DNA from 3 places in the Bradyrhizobium sp. SZCCHNR3119 genome. Region 3 is predicted to be linked to each of the others. Evidence: predicted binding sites of a transcription regulator. Region 3 holds the regulator's gene; each other region holds the start of a gene.
The links. The regulator HrcA, encoded in region 3, represses chaperone genes, less so after heat shock. The targets are predictions, from matches to a motif close to GTTAGCACTCNCNNNNNGNGAGTGCTAAC.

Region 1: a site for HrcA is predicted at 2,751-2,779, ahead of groES (co-chaperone GroES). Genes of this name have one in related genera too.
Region 2: a site for HrcA is predicted at 3,334-3,362, ahead of groES (co-chaperone GroES). Genes of this name have one in related genera too.

What each region holds. Positions count from the first base shown of each region.
Region 1 is NZ_JAUEUV010000001.1:1,313,004-1,318,434, forward strand. Features, by position in the region: gene QX034_RS06355 (L,D-transpeptidase) at 57-842, opposite strand; gene QX034_RS06360 (protein phosphatase CheZ) at 1,153-1,932, shown strand; gene QX034_RS06365 (hypothetical protein) at 2,048-2,554, opposite strand; gene groES (co-chaperone GroES) at 2,879-3,175, shown strand; gene groL (chaperonin GroEL) at 3,294-4,937, shown strand; gene QX034_RS06380 (hypothetical protein) at 5,147-5,431, shown strand, end outside.
Region 2 is NZ_JAUEUV010000001.1:5,448,289-5,453,719, reverse strand. Features, by position in the region: gene QX034_RS25060 (acyltransferase family protein) at 1-1,821, opposite strand, end outside; gene QX034_RS25055 (cupin domain-containing protein) at 1,971-2,531, opposite strand; gene QX034_RS25050 (usg protein) at 2,738-3,022, opposite strand; gene groES (co-chaperone GroES) at 3,405-3,719, shown strand; gene groL (chaperonin GroEL) at 3,809-5,431, shown strand, end outside.
Region 3 is NZ_JAUEUV010000001.1:2,744,710-2,750,140, reverse strand. Features, by position in the region: gene QX034_RS12810 (hypothetical protein) at 1-656, opposite strand, end outside; gene grpE (nucleotide exchange factor GrpE) at 842-1,465, opposite strand; gene hrcA (heat-inducible transcriptional repressor HrcA) at 1,599-2,687, opposite strand; gene rph (ribonuclease PH) at 2,838-3,551, shown strand; gene rdgB (RdgB/HAM1 family non-canonical purine NTP pyrophosphatase) at 3,548-4,186, shown strand; gene hemW (radical SAM family heme chaperone HemW) at 4,179-5,330, shown strand; gene QX034_RS12780 (penicillin-binding protein activator) at 5,398-5,431, opposite strand, start outside.

The sequences.
Region 1 (5,431 bases), 1.4 Mb from region 3:
CTAAGAAAAAAGGCCGCCTATTGGGGCGGCCTTTTGCTATTGAAAGCCGATCGGCTTCAAATGACGATCACCCTGGTACCCACATTGACGCGGCCATACAGGTCGATCACATCCTCGTTGCGCATCCGGATGCAGCCGGACGACACATTGGTCCCGATCGTCCAGGGCTCGTTGGAGCCGTGAATCCGATACAGCGTGGACCCCAGATACATCGCGCGCGCGCCGAGCGGGTTCTGCGGCCCGCCTTCCATGTGCCGCGGCAGGTCGGGCCTGCGGGCCAGCATCTCCGCCGGCGGCGTCCAATCCGGCCACTCGCGCTTGTTGGTGATGGTCTTGACGCCCGACCAGGTGAAGCCGGGACGGCCGACACCGATCCCATAACGCAACGCCTTTCCGTCTCCCTGAACCAGATAGAGGAACTTGTTGGGCGTATCGATCACGATCGTGCCCGGCCGTTCTCTGCCGTCATACTCAACGATCTGCTTCTCGTATTTCGGATCGAGCGGGCGCTGCGGATCATAAGCCTCCTCCTGCTCGGGGACTGCCCCGCCGGAGCGCTCCGGCTCATAGTAGGACGGCTGCTGCTGATAGATCGGCCGCTCCGCCGGATCGTCGCGGTAGCCCCGTCCCTGCGGGTCGCCAAACAGGAATTCGATGAAGCCCCCACCCATGCGCGAACGCTCGACATAGGCGGAGCGGACGGGGGCGCTCTGCTCCGGTGGGCCGGCATAGATCACGGTCGGCTGCTGAAATCCCGCGGCGTCGATCGCCGCGGCCCGATCGACCGCCATACAAGAGAAGCACGCGCCGGCAATCAGCGCTGGAAAGATGGACTTGAACATCGACGTACTCTGTACTGTTTCGTCTTGAAGATTGTTCATCGCGCGAGGTCGAGCATCCGCCCGCGCATGCCGCCAACTAAGATCAAAAGCCGATCGGTTTGGTAAACACGGGCCGTGTTTTGATTCACCATCGCGCCAAGCCGGGGCGGATTCGGCGGCTAGCGTTTATTTTGGATGAAGGGCTCATCGGCATGGTTAACCGCGGCTAACCGCGGCCGCAAACACGTGTCCGTTGAGAGTTTCCGTTGTGAACGTGATGTTAAATAGCGTTCGCTTAGAACAGACTGAAGTTGAGGACAGGGATTATCTCATGTCGGTTCGCAAGCGTTTTCGTATCGAAGAAGGAATTCTCGGCCATATGCCCGAGCCCGATTTCGCGGGCGGCGAGATTGGCCCGCAGCACAAGGAAATCATGGACGAGCTCCGCGCGATCCGCACTCAGATGGCCAATGTCATGCGCAACGGTGGCACCAGCTCGGCAAACGCCGCGATCGAAGAATCCGCAGCTCGCGAGGTCGCCGAAGCGCGCGCGCTGCTCGAGACCTACCGTGCGCAAATCGAGCAGTGCGAGAAGCTCAAGGTCGAACTCGACCTGATCCACGACGCGATCAACCGCACCAAGGGCGAGATCGCGGTACTCCATGCCAAGAGCTTCGACGGCCAGGAAATGGCCAAGGTCAATGGCGAACTCGGCGCGGTGGTCGGCGGCACCGAACAGGCGACCCAGCAGATCCTCGAAGCGGCCGAAGCGATCGACCAGGCGGCGAGCGCGCTAGCCAAGGTCGACTCGGCGGATCAGCAGCGAATCCTTTCCGAGGATATCCAGGAGCGCGTGGTCTCGATCTTCGAGGCCTGTAACTTCCAGGACCTCACCGGTCAGCGCATCAACAAGGTGATGACCACGATGAAATTCATCGAGCACCACATCGTGGTGATGATGGAGATCTGGGGCGGCGTCGACGCCATCAAGGCGCATACCCCTCCGATCGTGGACACCCGCGAGGGCGATGCGCGCCTGCTCAACGGCCCGAAGGCTGAAGGCGAGGTCGGCCATGCCTCGCAGGACGACATCGACGCCATGTTCAACTGAGCCATCGACCGCGCCGGACGGAGGGGCCGGCGTCAGGGCGAGAGACAAAACGCCGGCACAATGCCGGCGTTTTTCATTTTGATGGATGAAGACCGTCCAACGGTCGGTTCGATCGTCAGGCCCGCGGCCCACAACGGACATAGACCATGTTGCCGTAGCGGGTCGCGGCATCCTTGTCGACGAAACGGGTCACCAGCACCCGCCCGTCGAACGACAGCACCTCGCGATCCTGCTCGCCGCCGGGAGGCCCGGCCGGGCCGATATAGTTCTTGCCGCTGGATGAGCCTTTCAGCCGCAGCTCCTGCGGCGTGGCCTGATCGGCGAGATGCATCACCACGCCGCCCGAAGTGCCGGCCCCGATCGTATAGGGCTGCTTGCACTGCGCCACCGCCATCTTCTCGGTGCGCGCGCGGTCGGTGGGGTTCTGATACGAGGCGAGCCCCCACTTGCCGACCAGCTCATCGGGGCGGATCGTCGACGGGACCTCAGGTTCGACGCCGGGTTCGGGCGCGACGGGAGCCGAGGGCGATAGGCTGAAGCTGCTGCACGCGGCGAGAAAGATCGTGAGCGCTGAAGCGATTCCCAGATTGGCAACCGCCCGCGCGCACCGTGAACTCTTCATGGGATCCCCTTAGAAACAAGATCATGGCTGCCCCGTCCGGCAACCAAGCGCAAATCAGGCGCAAGGGCAACGACGTCGGATGCCGCCGTTGCCTCGCCACCATGGTTTACCCCAGGTAGCATCTTATAACAGCCTCAAGAACGGCTTAACCGGTTTGCTTGACAGGATCGGCGTCAAGCCATATTTCCCGAGCGACCTTAGCACTCGGAGGGCACGATTGCCAAAGGGGCGAGTCAGTTGGCGCCAGCTTCGCGCTAAATGTGGCCGCATTCAGATTCTTTTCCGACAGCAACCCCGTTCGAAGCGCCCGCAAAGGGAAACGTCATGGCCAAATCGAAATTTCGTCCGCTGCACGACCGCGTCGTGGTGAAGCGTATCAGCGCCGAGGAGAAGACCAAGGGCGGCATCATCATCCCCGACACCGCCAAGGAAAAGCCCTCGCAGGGCGAAGTGGTGGCTGTCGGCCCCGGCGGCCGCGATGAAAGCGGCAAGCTGGTGCCGATCGACCTCAAGGTCGGCGATCGCGTGCTGTTCGGCAAGTGGTCCGGCACCGAAGTCAAGCTCGACGGCGAGGAACTCCTGATCATGAAGGAGTCCGACATCATGGGCGTGCTGGCCTGATCCCCTTCGCGCCCCGCGCGTCCAAGCGCGACGGGGCGACAGATTTTGCAAACCTCATCAGCCACCGAAGGGCGGACACAGCCCTGGCGATGAGGTCCCACCAGAGGAACATTCAAAAATGGCAGCCAAGGACGTCAAATTCGCCGGAGACGCGCGCGATCGCATGCTGCGCGGCGTCGACATTCTCGCCAACGCCGTCAAGGTCACGCTGGGTCCGAAGGGCCGCAACGTCGTGATCGAGAAGAGCTTCGGCGCCCCCCGCATCACCAAGGACGGCGTCACCGTCGCCAAGGAGATCGAGCTGGAGGACAAGTTCGAGAACATGGGCGCGCAGATGCTGCGCGAGGTCGCCTCCAAGACCAACGACACCGCCGGTGACGGCACCACCACCGCGACCGTGCTGGCCCAGGCCATCGTGCGCGAGGGCGCCAAGGCGGTTGCCGCCGGCATGAACCCGATGGATCTCAAGCGCGGCATCGACATCGCGGTGGCCGCCGTGATCAAGGACATCGAAAAGCGCGCCAAGCCGGTCGCCTCGTCCTCCGAGGTCGCCCAGGTCGGCACCATCTCCGCCAATGGCGACGCCGCGATCGGCAAGATGATCGCCCAGGCGATGCAGAAGGTCGGCAACGAGGGCGTCATCACGGTCGAGGAGAACAAGTCGCTCGATACCGAGGTCGACATCGTCGAAGGCATGAAGTTCGACCGCGGCTATCTCTCGCCCTACTTCGTCACCAACGCCGAGAAGATGACCGCCGAGCTCGACGACGTCTACGTGCTGCTGCACGAGAAGAAGCTGTCCGGCCTGCAGGCGATGCTGCCGGTGCTCGAAGCCGTGGTGCAGTCGGGCCGTCCGCTGCTGATCATCGCCGAGGACGTCGAGGGCGAGGCGCTCGCGACCCTGGTCGTCAACCGCCTGCGCGGCGGCCTCAAGGTCGCCGCCGTCAAGGCGCCGGGCTTCGGCGATCGCCGCAAGGCCATGCTCGAGGACATCGCGATCCTGACCGGCGGTCAGCTGATCTCGGAAGACCTCGGCATGAAGCTCGAGAACGTCACCATCAAGATGCTCGGCCGCGCCAAGAAGGTCGTGATCGACAAGGAGAACACCACGATCGTCAACGGCGCCGGCAAGAAGGCCGACATCGAGGCGCGCGTCGGCCAGATCAAGGCGCAGATCGAGGAGACCACCTCGGACTACGACCGCGAGAAGCTGCAGGAGCGGCTGGCCAAGCTCGCCGGCGGCGTGGCGGTGATCCGGGTCGGCGGTGCCACCGAGATCGAGGTCAAGGAGAAGAAGGACCGCGTCGAGGACGCCCTCAACGCGACCCGCGCCGCGGTGCAGGAAGGCATCGTCCCCGGCGGCGGCGTCGCGCTGCTGCGCGCCAAGAAGGCGGTCGGCCGCATCACCAACGCCAATTCGGACGTCCAGGCCGGCATCAACATCGTGCTGAAGGCGCTCGAGGCTCCGATTCGCCAGATCTCCGAGAACGCCGGCGTCGAGGGCTCCATCGTGGTCGGCAAGATCCTGGATGAGAAGTCCGAGACCTTCGGCTTCGACGCCCAGACCGAGGACTATGTCGACATGGTCGCCAAGGGCATCATCGACCCGGCCAAGGTGGTCCGCACCGCGCTGCAGGACGCCTCGTCGGTCGCCGGCCTCCTGGTCACCACCGAGGCCATGGTCGCCGAGCTGCCGAAGGAGCCGGCACCGGCCATGCCGGCCGGCGGCGGCATGGGTGGGATGGGCGGCATGGGCTTCTGAGCCTGCCCTTTCGCACCTGCCAGAGATGACGAAGGCCGCCTCCGGGCGGCCTTTTTCTTGCGAAAGATGAGTGAGGCGCGGACCAACCGTTCGGAACTTCAAATTCGCCACACGCGATTTGCTTAAGGCGGATCACGGCGGATATGTAGCGGACCTCGAAGTCGGGACATTCGGGTCATTCGATTCTTACCCAAAGCAGGATTTTCATGATGCGCGCGATTTTGCTTGCTGGTGCCGTGGTTGTCGCGGCAGTGCCGGAACTCGGTTGGTCCCAGAGCAAGGTGGGCAAGACTGCCCCAAGCACGAGCGAGACCAGATACTTCACCGCGATCGACGGGCTGATGGACGGCAATGCGGATGTGATCCTGAAGGAAACCAGGCAGGGCAAGACAATCACCGCGGCGACGCTGGATGTCTGCTATCCGGTGGAGAAGAATTCCGAACGCAAGGATCGCTTCGTGGCCAATCTGGCGGTGAACGGCCAGACACTGACC
Region 2 (5,431 bases), 2.7 Mb from region 3:
CGGCACGCCGTCCACCGTGAGCGGACATTGCCGGTCCGGACAGACGGACTCCAGGATCGAGATGTAGGACAGCGCCTCGCCGGTCGGCAGCGCCTCACGCATGGCCCGGTCGAGCTCGAAAATATCGGAGCGGACGAAATCAGCCGGCCGTGCGGCCAGCCCACGCAGCTCCGCCCGCGCCAGCATGGACGGCAGGCGCGTGCGATACTGGATGGCGGGGCCGAGCAGGACGATCGGAATGCCGGCATCGTTCAGCCGCGCGATGGTGTGCTTGAGATCGGCGACCATTCCGGCAAAGCGCGGCGGCCGGGCATATTCCAGCCAGTCCGCCGACATCACCACAAGGTCGGGCTTGTGGCTTCCGAAGTAGTCCCGCATCTGCGCGGCGAAGGCGCGGCAGGAGGCGAGAGCTTGCGTCTCCGCACTCAGGGTCGGCATGCAGGACGGCTGCGTCGCCTGCATGATATTGACGGCCTGACGATCGAGACGCCCGTTCAGCCCGTGATAGTAGTGCGCGGCCAGACTGTCGCCCCACAACAGCAGGTTGGTCTTGCCGGACACCGCGGCGAGACAGGCCTCGCCGAGCCGTCCATCCGGGGTCGTGAAGCAGGTGCCATAGCGATAGACCGGCTTCATGTCGTAGTCGTTGTAGGCGTCGAGCCGCGCCGCGGCGCGATCGGCCTCCGAACTGGTGCTGCCGAACACCAATCCCGCAACGGTGCCGACGAGCAGCAGCAGGCTTGCGAGCGCCGCCATGCTGAAGGCCGCCCGCGGTGTCGGAGCCAAAGCGCGGTTGCGAAACGGCTGCTCGACCAAGCGCCAGGACAGATACGACACTGCGACCGTCACTGCGAACAGGGCAGCTTTTTCCCGGCCATCGAGCACAAGGCCCGGCTTGGCGAAGCGCGCAAACGCGAACAACGGCCAGTGCCAGAGATAAAGCGAATAGGAGATGCGGCCGAAGAACTGCGCGAGCGTCAGCGGCGACAGGGCACTGCGCTTGCCATTCGCGACTCCGATGCCGCTCCAGATGAACAGCGCCGCGCCGATGCAGGGCGACAGGGCATCGAGGCCCGGGAATCCGGGCCCCGGCCGTAGCGACAGGATCGGGATCGCCATCAAGAGCAGCGACAATCCTCGAGCGCTTCGCTGCGCGAGCCCCGGCCATGGCGCCGGCATGCCGGGCATGGCGACGAGGCTGCCGGCCAGGAATTCCCACGCGCGCGGCGGGCTCATGAAGAAGGCGGTCGCGGACGCGCCGTCGCGCATCAACACCAGACTGAACGCAAAGGAAGCGACGGCCAACGCGGCCAAGGTGAACGGCAGCACCACGCGGCGGCCTTGTGCGAGCCGCACGACGCCCCAGACGACGAGCGGCAGCACCAGATAGAACTGCTCCTCCACGCCCAGCGACCACGTATGCAACAGCGGCTTCTCCACTGCCGCATGGTCGAAATAGCCCGATTGCCACCAGAAGAAGATGTTCGCCGTGAAGCTGACCACCGCCGCGGCCGAGCGGAAGAATTCCATGCGCTCGGAGCTGAGGAGAAAGTGGAACGTCGGAATCGCGCTCAGCGCCACCATGACGTAGAGCGCCGGCAGCAGCCGGCGGACCCGCCGCTCGTAAAAGCGCGCGAGGGAGAAGCGGCCTTGCGCGATCTCGCCCTGGATGATGCCGGTAATCAGGTAGCCGGAGATGACGAAGAAGATATCGACGCCGACGAAGCCGCCGAAGATTCCCGGCGCCTCGAAATGAAAGGCGATGACCGAGAGCACCGCGATCGCGCGCAGCCAATCGATATCCTCGCGATACGATGTCACCTCTTCGCCCCTCCTCGCGACGCGAAGAAAGGACGCAGAACTGCGCGTGCCCGTGTGTTGCACGACAACAGCCGTTCGCTTCCCCCGCTTCAAAACTCACGGACTAAGCGAAGCAGCGATTCATGTCTAATTATTGTTTCAGCGTGTTGTCACGCCGTAATTTCGACCGTTTTGAAATCGGCCGGCAGGATTACCTCCAAGAGCTCCACGTCATCGGAGTAGTCGAGGATCATGTGGCGAATGCGCGGCGGCTGGGTCCAGGCGCTGCCCGCTTTCATCAGCGTTTCGCCGACGCCTTCGAGATAGCTCTTCACCCAACCCTTGAGCACGTAGACCATCTGGAATTCGACGTCGTGCGTGTGCAGCTTGGCGACTTCCCGGGGATCACATGGCGGCAGCAGGCGGATGACATGGGCGCGGGCGAGCCCATGGGTCGCATCCGCAATGCCGAGGTCGCGATAATGCGCGTAAGCGCGCAGACCGTCGGCCTTGAAGTCCTCCTCGCGATGATGGCTGACGGCGACCTTCTGCTTCGGCCGCCGCGCAACCGGCGCAACAGCGCCTTTGCTTGCAAGCGATCGGCGTGCGCCGGGTTTGCTCGCAGCGGATTTGGCTTTGGTCTTGGCGCTCTTGCGGGACGATGTCTTGCGCGTCGCCGCTTTCGCGGCGGTGCGTGATGCGGGCTTCTTCGCGCGGCTCTTGGTGGCCATCGTGCTCTCCCTTCTGTTTCCTCGCGTCGCGAAGGGTAGCACAATTCAAGCCGTTCGTCGGATGGGCCCAGTGGCGCTCCAAGATAGGTCGTCATTCCGGGGCGGCCCGAAGGGCCGAGCCTGGAATCCATAACCACGATCGGGAGTATAGATTCCGGGCTCGTGCTGCGCACGCCCCGGAATGACACCGTGGTTGTGGTTACCGCTCAGTGCAGCCGGAACACGCCGTCGACGGCGCGCAGCTCGGCCGGCTTGATCAGCTTGGAATGCGCGACCGTGACGGAGAACAGCGGCCCTTCGAGCTTCTTCTGCCAGAAGCTGAGGAAATCCTGCAGCGCGGGGAATTTCGGAAACAGGTCGTAATTCTGCCAGACGTAGGTCTGGAGCAGCGAGGGATGATCCGGCATCCGATACAGGATCTGCGCCGTCGTCAGCCCGTAACCCAAGATCTGTTTCCGAAAATCCTCGGAAACGGCAACCTTCGACACCATGCCAACCTCCATTCTGTGGAAGCGCATTCCGGCGTGGCCACCGGGATCGAGCCACCCGGGTGAAAATGCGCTCACGTGAGAGAAATGTGACGCATGACCTCAATCCATCACAAGCCTAAATGTTTAACGGGTTGTTGAAATTTCCTGCATTAGCAGCGACTTAGCCCAGGTGCTAATACGGGGTTTCCCGATCTGTTCCGGCCCGGTTAACGATGCCGGGACCTTCTGGCAGACGCCGCGGTTGACTGCTAATTTTTCTGCTACAAGCCCTTGCCGGCCCCAGAACTCTCGCCTATGTCCTGCGCGGCAGGGCTGGCACTCGCTGGCATCGACTGCCAATCTCCAGAAACTGATAATTGCCTCAATAGCTTAGGAGGACTGTATGGCTTTCCGTCCGCTTCACGACCGCGTCGTGGTCAAGCGCATCGACGCCGAAGAGAAGACCGCTGGCGGCATCATCATCCCCGACTCGGCCAAGGAAAAGCCCTCGCAGGGCGAAGTCATCGCTGTGGGCCCCGGTGCCCGCGACGAGAGCGGCAAGCTGGTCCCGCTCGACGTTCAGGTCGGTGACCGCGTGCTGTTCGGCAAGTGGTCTGGCACCGAAGTCAAGATCGACGGCCAGGAGCTGCTGATCATGAAGGAAAGCGACATCATGGGTGTGCTGACCGACGCCGGCGCCAAGAAGAAGGCCGCCTAACCCCACGCTCGCACGCTCACCCCTGAGGAGCGCCCCGCGGGCGCCCCGCGAAAGGGTGAGACAGACATTTCAACTCAGGGAAATCCAATATGTCAGCCAAAGACGTGAAGTTCGGCGTCGATGCTCGCGACCGCATGCTGCGCGGCGTGGACATTCTCGCCAATGCCGTGAAGGTCACGCTCGGTCCGAAGGGCCGCAACGTCGTCCTCGACAAGTCGTTCGGCGCCCCGCGCATCACCAAGGACGGCGTCACCGTCGCCAAGGAGATCGAGCTCGACGACAAGTTCGAGAACATGGGCGCGCAGATGGTGCGCGAAGTCGCCTCGAAGTCCGCTGATGCGGCCGGCGACGGCACCACCACCGCGACCGTGCTGGCCCAGGCCATCGTGCGTGAAGGCGCCAAGGCGGTTGCCGCCGGCATGAACCCGATGGATCTGAAGCGCGGCATCGACCTCGCGGTCGAGGCGGTCGTTGCCGACCTCGTCAAGAACTCCAAGAAGGTCACGTCGAACGACGAGATCGCCCAGGTCGGCACCATCTCCGCCAACGGCGACGCCGAGATCGGCAAGTTCCTCGCCGACGCCATGAAGAAGGTCGGCAACGAGGGTGTCATCACCGTCGAGGAAGCCAAGTCGCTGGAGACCGAGCTCGACGTCGTCGAGGGCATGCAGTTCGACCGCGGCTACATCTCGCCCTACTTCGTCACCAACGCCGACAAGATGCGCGTCGAGATGGACGACGCCTACATCCTGATCAACGAGAAGAAGCTGTCGTCGCTGAACGAGCTGCTGCCGCTGCTCGAAGCCGTCGTGCAGACCGGCAAGCCGCTCGTGATCGTGGCTGAGGACGTCGAGGGCGAGGCGCTGGCCACCCTGGTCGTCAACCGCCTCCGCGGCGGCCTGAAGGTCGCGGCCGTCAAGGCTCCGGGCTTCGGCGATCGCCGCAAGGCCATGCTGCAGGACATCGCGATCCTGACCGGCGGCCAGGCGATCTCGGAAGATCTCGGCATCAAGCTCGAAAACGTGACGCTGAACATGCTTGGCCGCGCCAAGAAGGTGATGATCGACAAGGAGAACACCACCATCGTCAGCGGCGGCGGCAAGAAGGCCGACATCGAGGCGCGCGTTCAGCAGATCAAGGCGCAGATCGAGGAGACCACCTCGGACTACGACCGTGAGAAGCTGCAGGAGCGTCTGGCCAAGCTCGCGGGCGGCGTCGCGGTGATCCGCGTCGGCGGCGCGACCGAGGTCGAGGTCAAGGAGCGCAAGGATCGCGTGGATGACGCGATGCATGCGACCCGCGCGGCTGTCGAGGAAGGCATCCTGCCGGGCGGCGGCGTCGCCCTGCTCCGTGCTTCCGAGCAGCTCAAGGGCCTGCGCACCAAGAACGACGACCAGAAAACCGGCATCGAGATCGTCCGCAAGGCGCTCTCCGCCCCGGCCCGCCAGATCGCCATCAACGCGGGCGAGGACGGCTCGGTCATCGTCGGCAAGATCCTGGAGAAGGAGCAGTACGCCTATGGCTTCGACAGCCAGACCGGCGAGTACGTGAACATGGTGTCCAAGGGCATCATCGACCCGACCAAGGTGGTTCGCGCCGCGATCCAGAACGCGGCCTCCGTGGCTGCGCTGCTGATCACGACCGAAGCGATGGTCGCCGAGCTGCCGAAGAAGAACGCCGGCGGCCCCGCGATGCCTCCGGGCGGCGGCATG
Region 3 (5,431 bases):
GCGACGAGCACTCGCCACGATCTCGCAGACGCTGCCGCCACAAGCAGACAGCAGAACATTGCAGGCGCGAAATGAGGCTTGAAACACAGTGCCAAGCCAAGGCCGACGCCTGTTATCCCGATCGTCCATGCGGGCGGAGTTTCGCGGTTTAGGCGCAGCGCAAGAGCAGCCATCGCAGGGATCATCTCGATCACGGCGATATGCTCGCGCTGTCCAAAGGACTGGACCGGCAAGACCGCCAGGACGAGAACGGCAGTGATTGCAAGGACCCAGCCCTGTCTCGCCCCGATAACGGTCGATTTTCGCAGGATGAGAGCGCTCAGACCGAGAGACAGAGCGATGGCCAGGAACACGAGGCCATCGACGACGTCCTCAGCATTCCAGCCAAGGGCGCGGGCAATCAGGATCCCGGGGAGATAGACGAAGACCGCCATGGGCGGGTTCGTCTCCAGGATTTCGGAATATAGCCGCTGCCCGTCGAGCCAGCGCTCGCCCGCAATCAGCAGCCAGCTCACGTCGGGGCTCGCCGCCACAATGTGGCGCATCACGATCGCTGCGCTGAACGCCGCAACGATCGCGCCCCATTGCAGGGCTAAGGTCCGGTCCACCTCCGGCCTGCAGATCGGCCGGGGCGCGGTATGGATATTCATAGCCATGGCGTACACCCCCGCAACTCTCGGGACCGTAGCCAAGCGCCATTAAGGCTTTGTTTCAGGAGCTCCGGAGAAGATCCGGACCGCGTTGCGATCGCTACGCAGCCGGAAGCCACGGCACGACACCGTGGCTTCACATTCGTCATCCGTCGATCGTTGACGAAAGCGGCCGAGCACTGAGCGGAAAATCAAGCCGCGCTGTTGGGTTCATCCGTGTTTGCAGCCGCCGGCGCAGCCTTCGGTCCGCCCTTGGATACGCCGACCAAGGCCGGCCGCAGCACGCGCTCGCCGATCGTATAGCCCGCCTGGACCACCTGAACGACCGTGCCGGAGGGTACCGACGGATCAGGAACCTCGTACATCGCCTGATGAAAATTCGGATCGAACTTCTGGCCGGACGGATCCAGCTTCTTCACGCCGTTCTTCTCCAGCGTGTTGTGCAGCGAGCGCTCCGTCAGCTCGACGCCTTCGATCAGCGCTTTCAGACCGGGGTCGGCTGCGGCCCGCGCTTCTGCCGGCACCGCATCGAGCGCACGCTGCAGATTGTCCGCGATATCGAGTACATCGCGGGCAAAGCCCGTGATGCCGTACATGCGCGCGTCGGCAACTTCCCGCGCCGTGCGCTTGCGCAGATTTTCCATCTCCGCCAGCGTCCGCAGCATCTTGTCCCGGGCCTCGGCGGCCTCCTTGGCCAATGCCTCCACAGAGCCGGTCTCGGGATCGTCGGGCATCACATAAGGCCTGGAAACGACGGGTTCGTTGGCCTGCGCCGGGTTCGCCGGATCGTTCTTCTGCAGGTCGGGATCGGTCATGGACAGACTTCTCGCAAAATCAACTGGAAGGGGGGTGTGTCGGCCGGGATATCGTGCTTTGAGCGCCGAAAATCAAGCACAGCATGGACTTGGCCGACGAAGTCACGGTCGAGCAACCCCGCTGTTGCCCTCATCAGCCACCCAGAAGCCGGCTGACCAGACGCGCGGCATAGTCGACGGTCGGGATCACCCGCGCATAATTCAGCCGCGTCGGACCGATCACGCCGAGCACACCGACGATGCGACCCCTCGCATCGGTATAAGGTGCCGCGATGGTCGACGAACCCGACAGCGAGAACAGCTTGTTCTCGGAGCCGATGAAGATGCGGACGCCTTCCGCATTTTCCGCCCGGCCGAGCAGATCGATCACGCCGCGCTTGGCCTCGAGATCATCGAACAGCTGGCGCACGCGCTCGAGATCTTCGAGGGCGTGCAGATCGTCGAGGAGATTGGCATGGCCGCGAACGATCAGCTGCCTGTCATCATTGTCACCGCCGGACCAGCTCGCAAATCCTGCGGCGATCACCTTCTGGGCCAGTTCGTCAAGCTCCACGCGATCTCGCGCCAGAGCGGTCTCGAGCTCCAGCCGCGCGTCGGCGAGCGTCCGTCCCCTGATCCGGGCATTGAGGAAGTTCGAGGCCTCGGTCAGAGCCGACGAGGGAACGCCCGGCGGCAGGGTCAGGACCCGATTCTCGACCTGGCCATCTTCGCCCACCAGCACGGCCAGCGCCCGTTCCGGCTCCAGCCGCACGAACTCGATGTGCTTCAGGCGCGAATTGGACTTGGCCGTGAGGACCACCGCGGCCGCCCGTGTAAGGCCGGAGAGCCGGGTCAGCGCCTCATCCAGCGCGGCCTCGACCGATTGCGCCCGGCCGACCGATGCCAACTGGCCCTCGATCGATTGCCGCTCGGCTTCGGTCATGTCGCCCACCTGCATCAGGGCGTCGACGAAAAAGCGCAGGCCGAGCTCAGTCGGCAGCCGTCCGGCGGACGTATGCGGCGCATAGATCAGGCCAAGCTGCTCGAGATCGGCCATGACGTTGCGGACCGAGGCCGGTGACAACGGAACCGTAATCAGGCGGGAGAGGTTGCGCGAGCCGACCGGCTCGCCGGTCGCCAGATAGCTTTCGACGATCTGCCGGAAAATCTCCCGCGACCGCTCGTTGAGCTGCGCGAGCCCGGCAGGCGGTGTTATCAGGTTGATCGGGTCGTGGTGTGCCACAGCTATCCCCTTCCGGATTGCCCATAATTTGTCCATGCGGCAGGCCCGTGGCAAGCCAGTCCGGGGCACGATAAGGCCTTGCCGGTCCTGATCACCCCCCCTACAAGGCCTCGGCATAGCCGATATTTTACCCTGCTTCGGAGGATTCTCATGCGGCCGAGCCGCCGTGCACCGGATGAACTGCGCGCCGTCAGCCTGGAACGTGGCGTCGTCAAATATGCCGAGGGGTCCTGCCTAGTGAAGTTCGGCGACACCCATGTGCTGGTTACTGCCACCCTGGAGGATCGCTTGCCGCCCTGGCTGAAAGGGCAGGGCCGCGGCTGGGTCACCGCCGAATATGGCATGCTGCCGCGGGCGACCCTGGAGCGGACGCGGCGCGAAGCCTCGGCCGGCAAGCAGAGCGGCCGCACGGTCGAAATCCAACGCCTGATCGGCCGCTCCCTGCGGACCGCGATCAACCTTGAGGCACTCGGCGAGCGCCAGATCACTGTGGACTGCGACGTGCTCCAGGCGGACGGCGGCACCCGCACCGCATCGATCACCGGCGCCTGGGTCGCTCTCGCGGACTGCATCAGCTGGATGAAGGCGCGCAATATGGTGAAAACCGAGGTGCTGCGCGACCATGTCGCTGCGATCTCCTGTGGTGTCTACAACGGAACCCCGGTGCTCGATCTCGATTATGCTGAGGATTCCGAAGCTGAGACCGATGCCAATTTCGTGATGACTGGCGACGGCCGCATCATCGAAGTACAGGGCACGGCCGAGAAGACGCCCTTCACGGAGGCCGAGTTCCTCGCCTTGATGGCGCTTGCGCGCAAGGGCGTGGCCCGGCTGGTCGATCTACAAAAGCTCGCGGTCGCATGACGAACACGCACCGGCAAATCGAAGGCCGCCTCGTCATCGCCACGCACAATCCCGGCAAGCTGGCCGAGATGCGCGAGCTGTTGGCGCCGCATGGGGTCGAGGCAGTATCGGCCGGCGAGCTGGGGCTCGGCGAACCCGACGAGTCCGGGGAAACGTTCCAGGCCAATGCGCGCATCAAGGCGATCGCAGCGGCCAAAGCCGCGCAATTGCCGGCGTTCGCCGATGACTCCGGCATCGTGGTCGAGGCGCTCGACGGCGCACCTGGCATCTATTCGGCGCGTTGGGCGGGACCATCCAAGGACTTCACCGCCGCGATGACACAGATCGAGCGCCTGTTGCAGGAACGCGGCGCGACGTCGCCGGAGCAGCGCCGCGCGCATTTCGTCTCCGCGCTGTGCGTGGCCTGGCCCGACGGCCATATCGAGGAGGTCGAGGCGCGCGTCGACGGCACCCTGGTCTGGCCGCCGCGCGGCAATGCAGGCTTCGGCTATGATCCCATGTTCCGGCCCGACGACCACGACAGGACATTCGGCGAGATGACCGCGGTCGAAAAGCACGGCCTGCCGCCGCTCGGGCTCGGCCTGTCGCATCGTGCCCGGGCCTTCGTGAAGCTTGCGGAGATCTGCCTTGCCTGATCCGTCCGCTTTCGGCGTCTATGTGCATTGGCCGTTCTGCCTGTCGAAGTGCCCCTATTGCGACTTCAACAGCCATGTCCGCCACGTCGCCATTAACCAGGAGCGCTTTGCGCGCGCGTTCGCGCGCGAGATCGAGACCACCGCGGGACGTATTGGGCAGCGCGATGTCACATCGATCTTCCTCGGCGGCGGCACGCCGTCGCTGATGCAGCCGCAGACCGTCGGCACCATCCTTGATGCCATCGGCAAACATTGGCGCGTCGCCGCTGATGTGGAGGTGACGCTGGAAGCCAATCCGACCAGCGTCGAAGCCACGCGCTTTGCCGGCTATCGCGCGGCCGGCGTCAATCGCGTCTCGCTCGGCGTGCAGGCGCTCGACGACGTCTCGCTGAAAATGCTGGGCCGTTTGCACACGGCGCAAGAAGCCATGGATGCGGTTGCGATCGCACGCAGCACGTTCGAACGCTATTCGTTCGACCTGATCTACGCGCGTCCCGATCAGACGCCACAGATGTGGACGGAGGAGCTCAAGCGCGCCATCGGCGAGGCGGCGGAGCATCTGTCGCTGTACCAGCTCACGATCGAGGAGGGCACGCCCTTCTTCGGCCTGCACGCCGCGGGCAAGCTGAAGACGCCGGACGAAGGTTTGGCACGGGTACTCTACGACGTGACGCAGGAGGTCTGCAGCCGTCACGGCCTGCCGGCCTACGAGATTTCCAACCACGCCCGACCGGGCGCGGAATGCCGGCACAATCTGGTCTATTGGCGCGGCCACGAATATGCCGGCATCGGACCCGGCGCGCATGGCCGGCTCGACATCAACGGCGTCCGCTACGCCACCGCGACCGACAAGCGCCCTGAGGCCTGGCTGATGCGGGTCGAAGCCAACGGCCATGGTGTGACTATCGACGACGCGCTCAACCGCGAAGAACGCGCCGACGAATTTCTGCTGATGGGCTTGCGGCTGGCCGAAGGCATCGATCCCAAGCGCTACGCGGCTATTTCAGGACGTACGCTCGACCCGCAGCGGATTGCGCTGCTCCGCGAGGAAGGCGCGATCGTCGTCGATAGCGACGGCCGGCTGCGCGTGACGCAGGAGGGGTTCCCCGTGCTCGACGCAGTCGTGGCCGATCTCGCAGCCTAGAGCATGATCCGGAAGAGTTGAGACCGGTTTTCCCAAAAAGATCATGCTCGAGTAATAACGAGATCTTTTAGGTGGCGCTGAAGCTCTTCGGCGACCCCGCA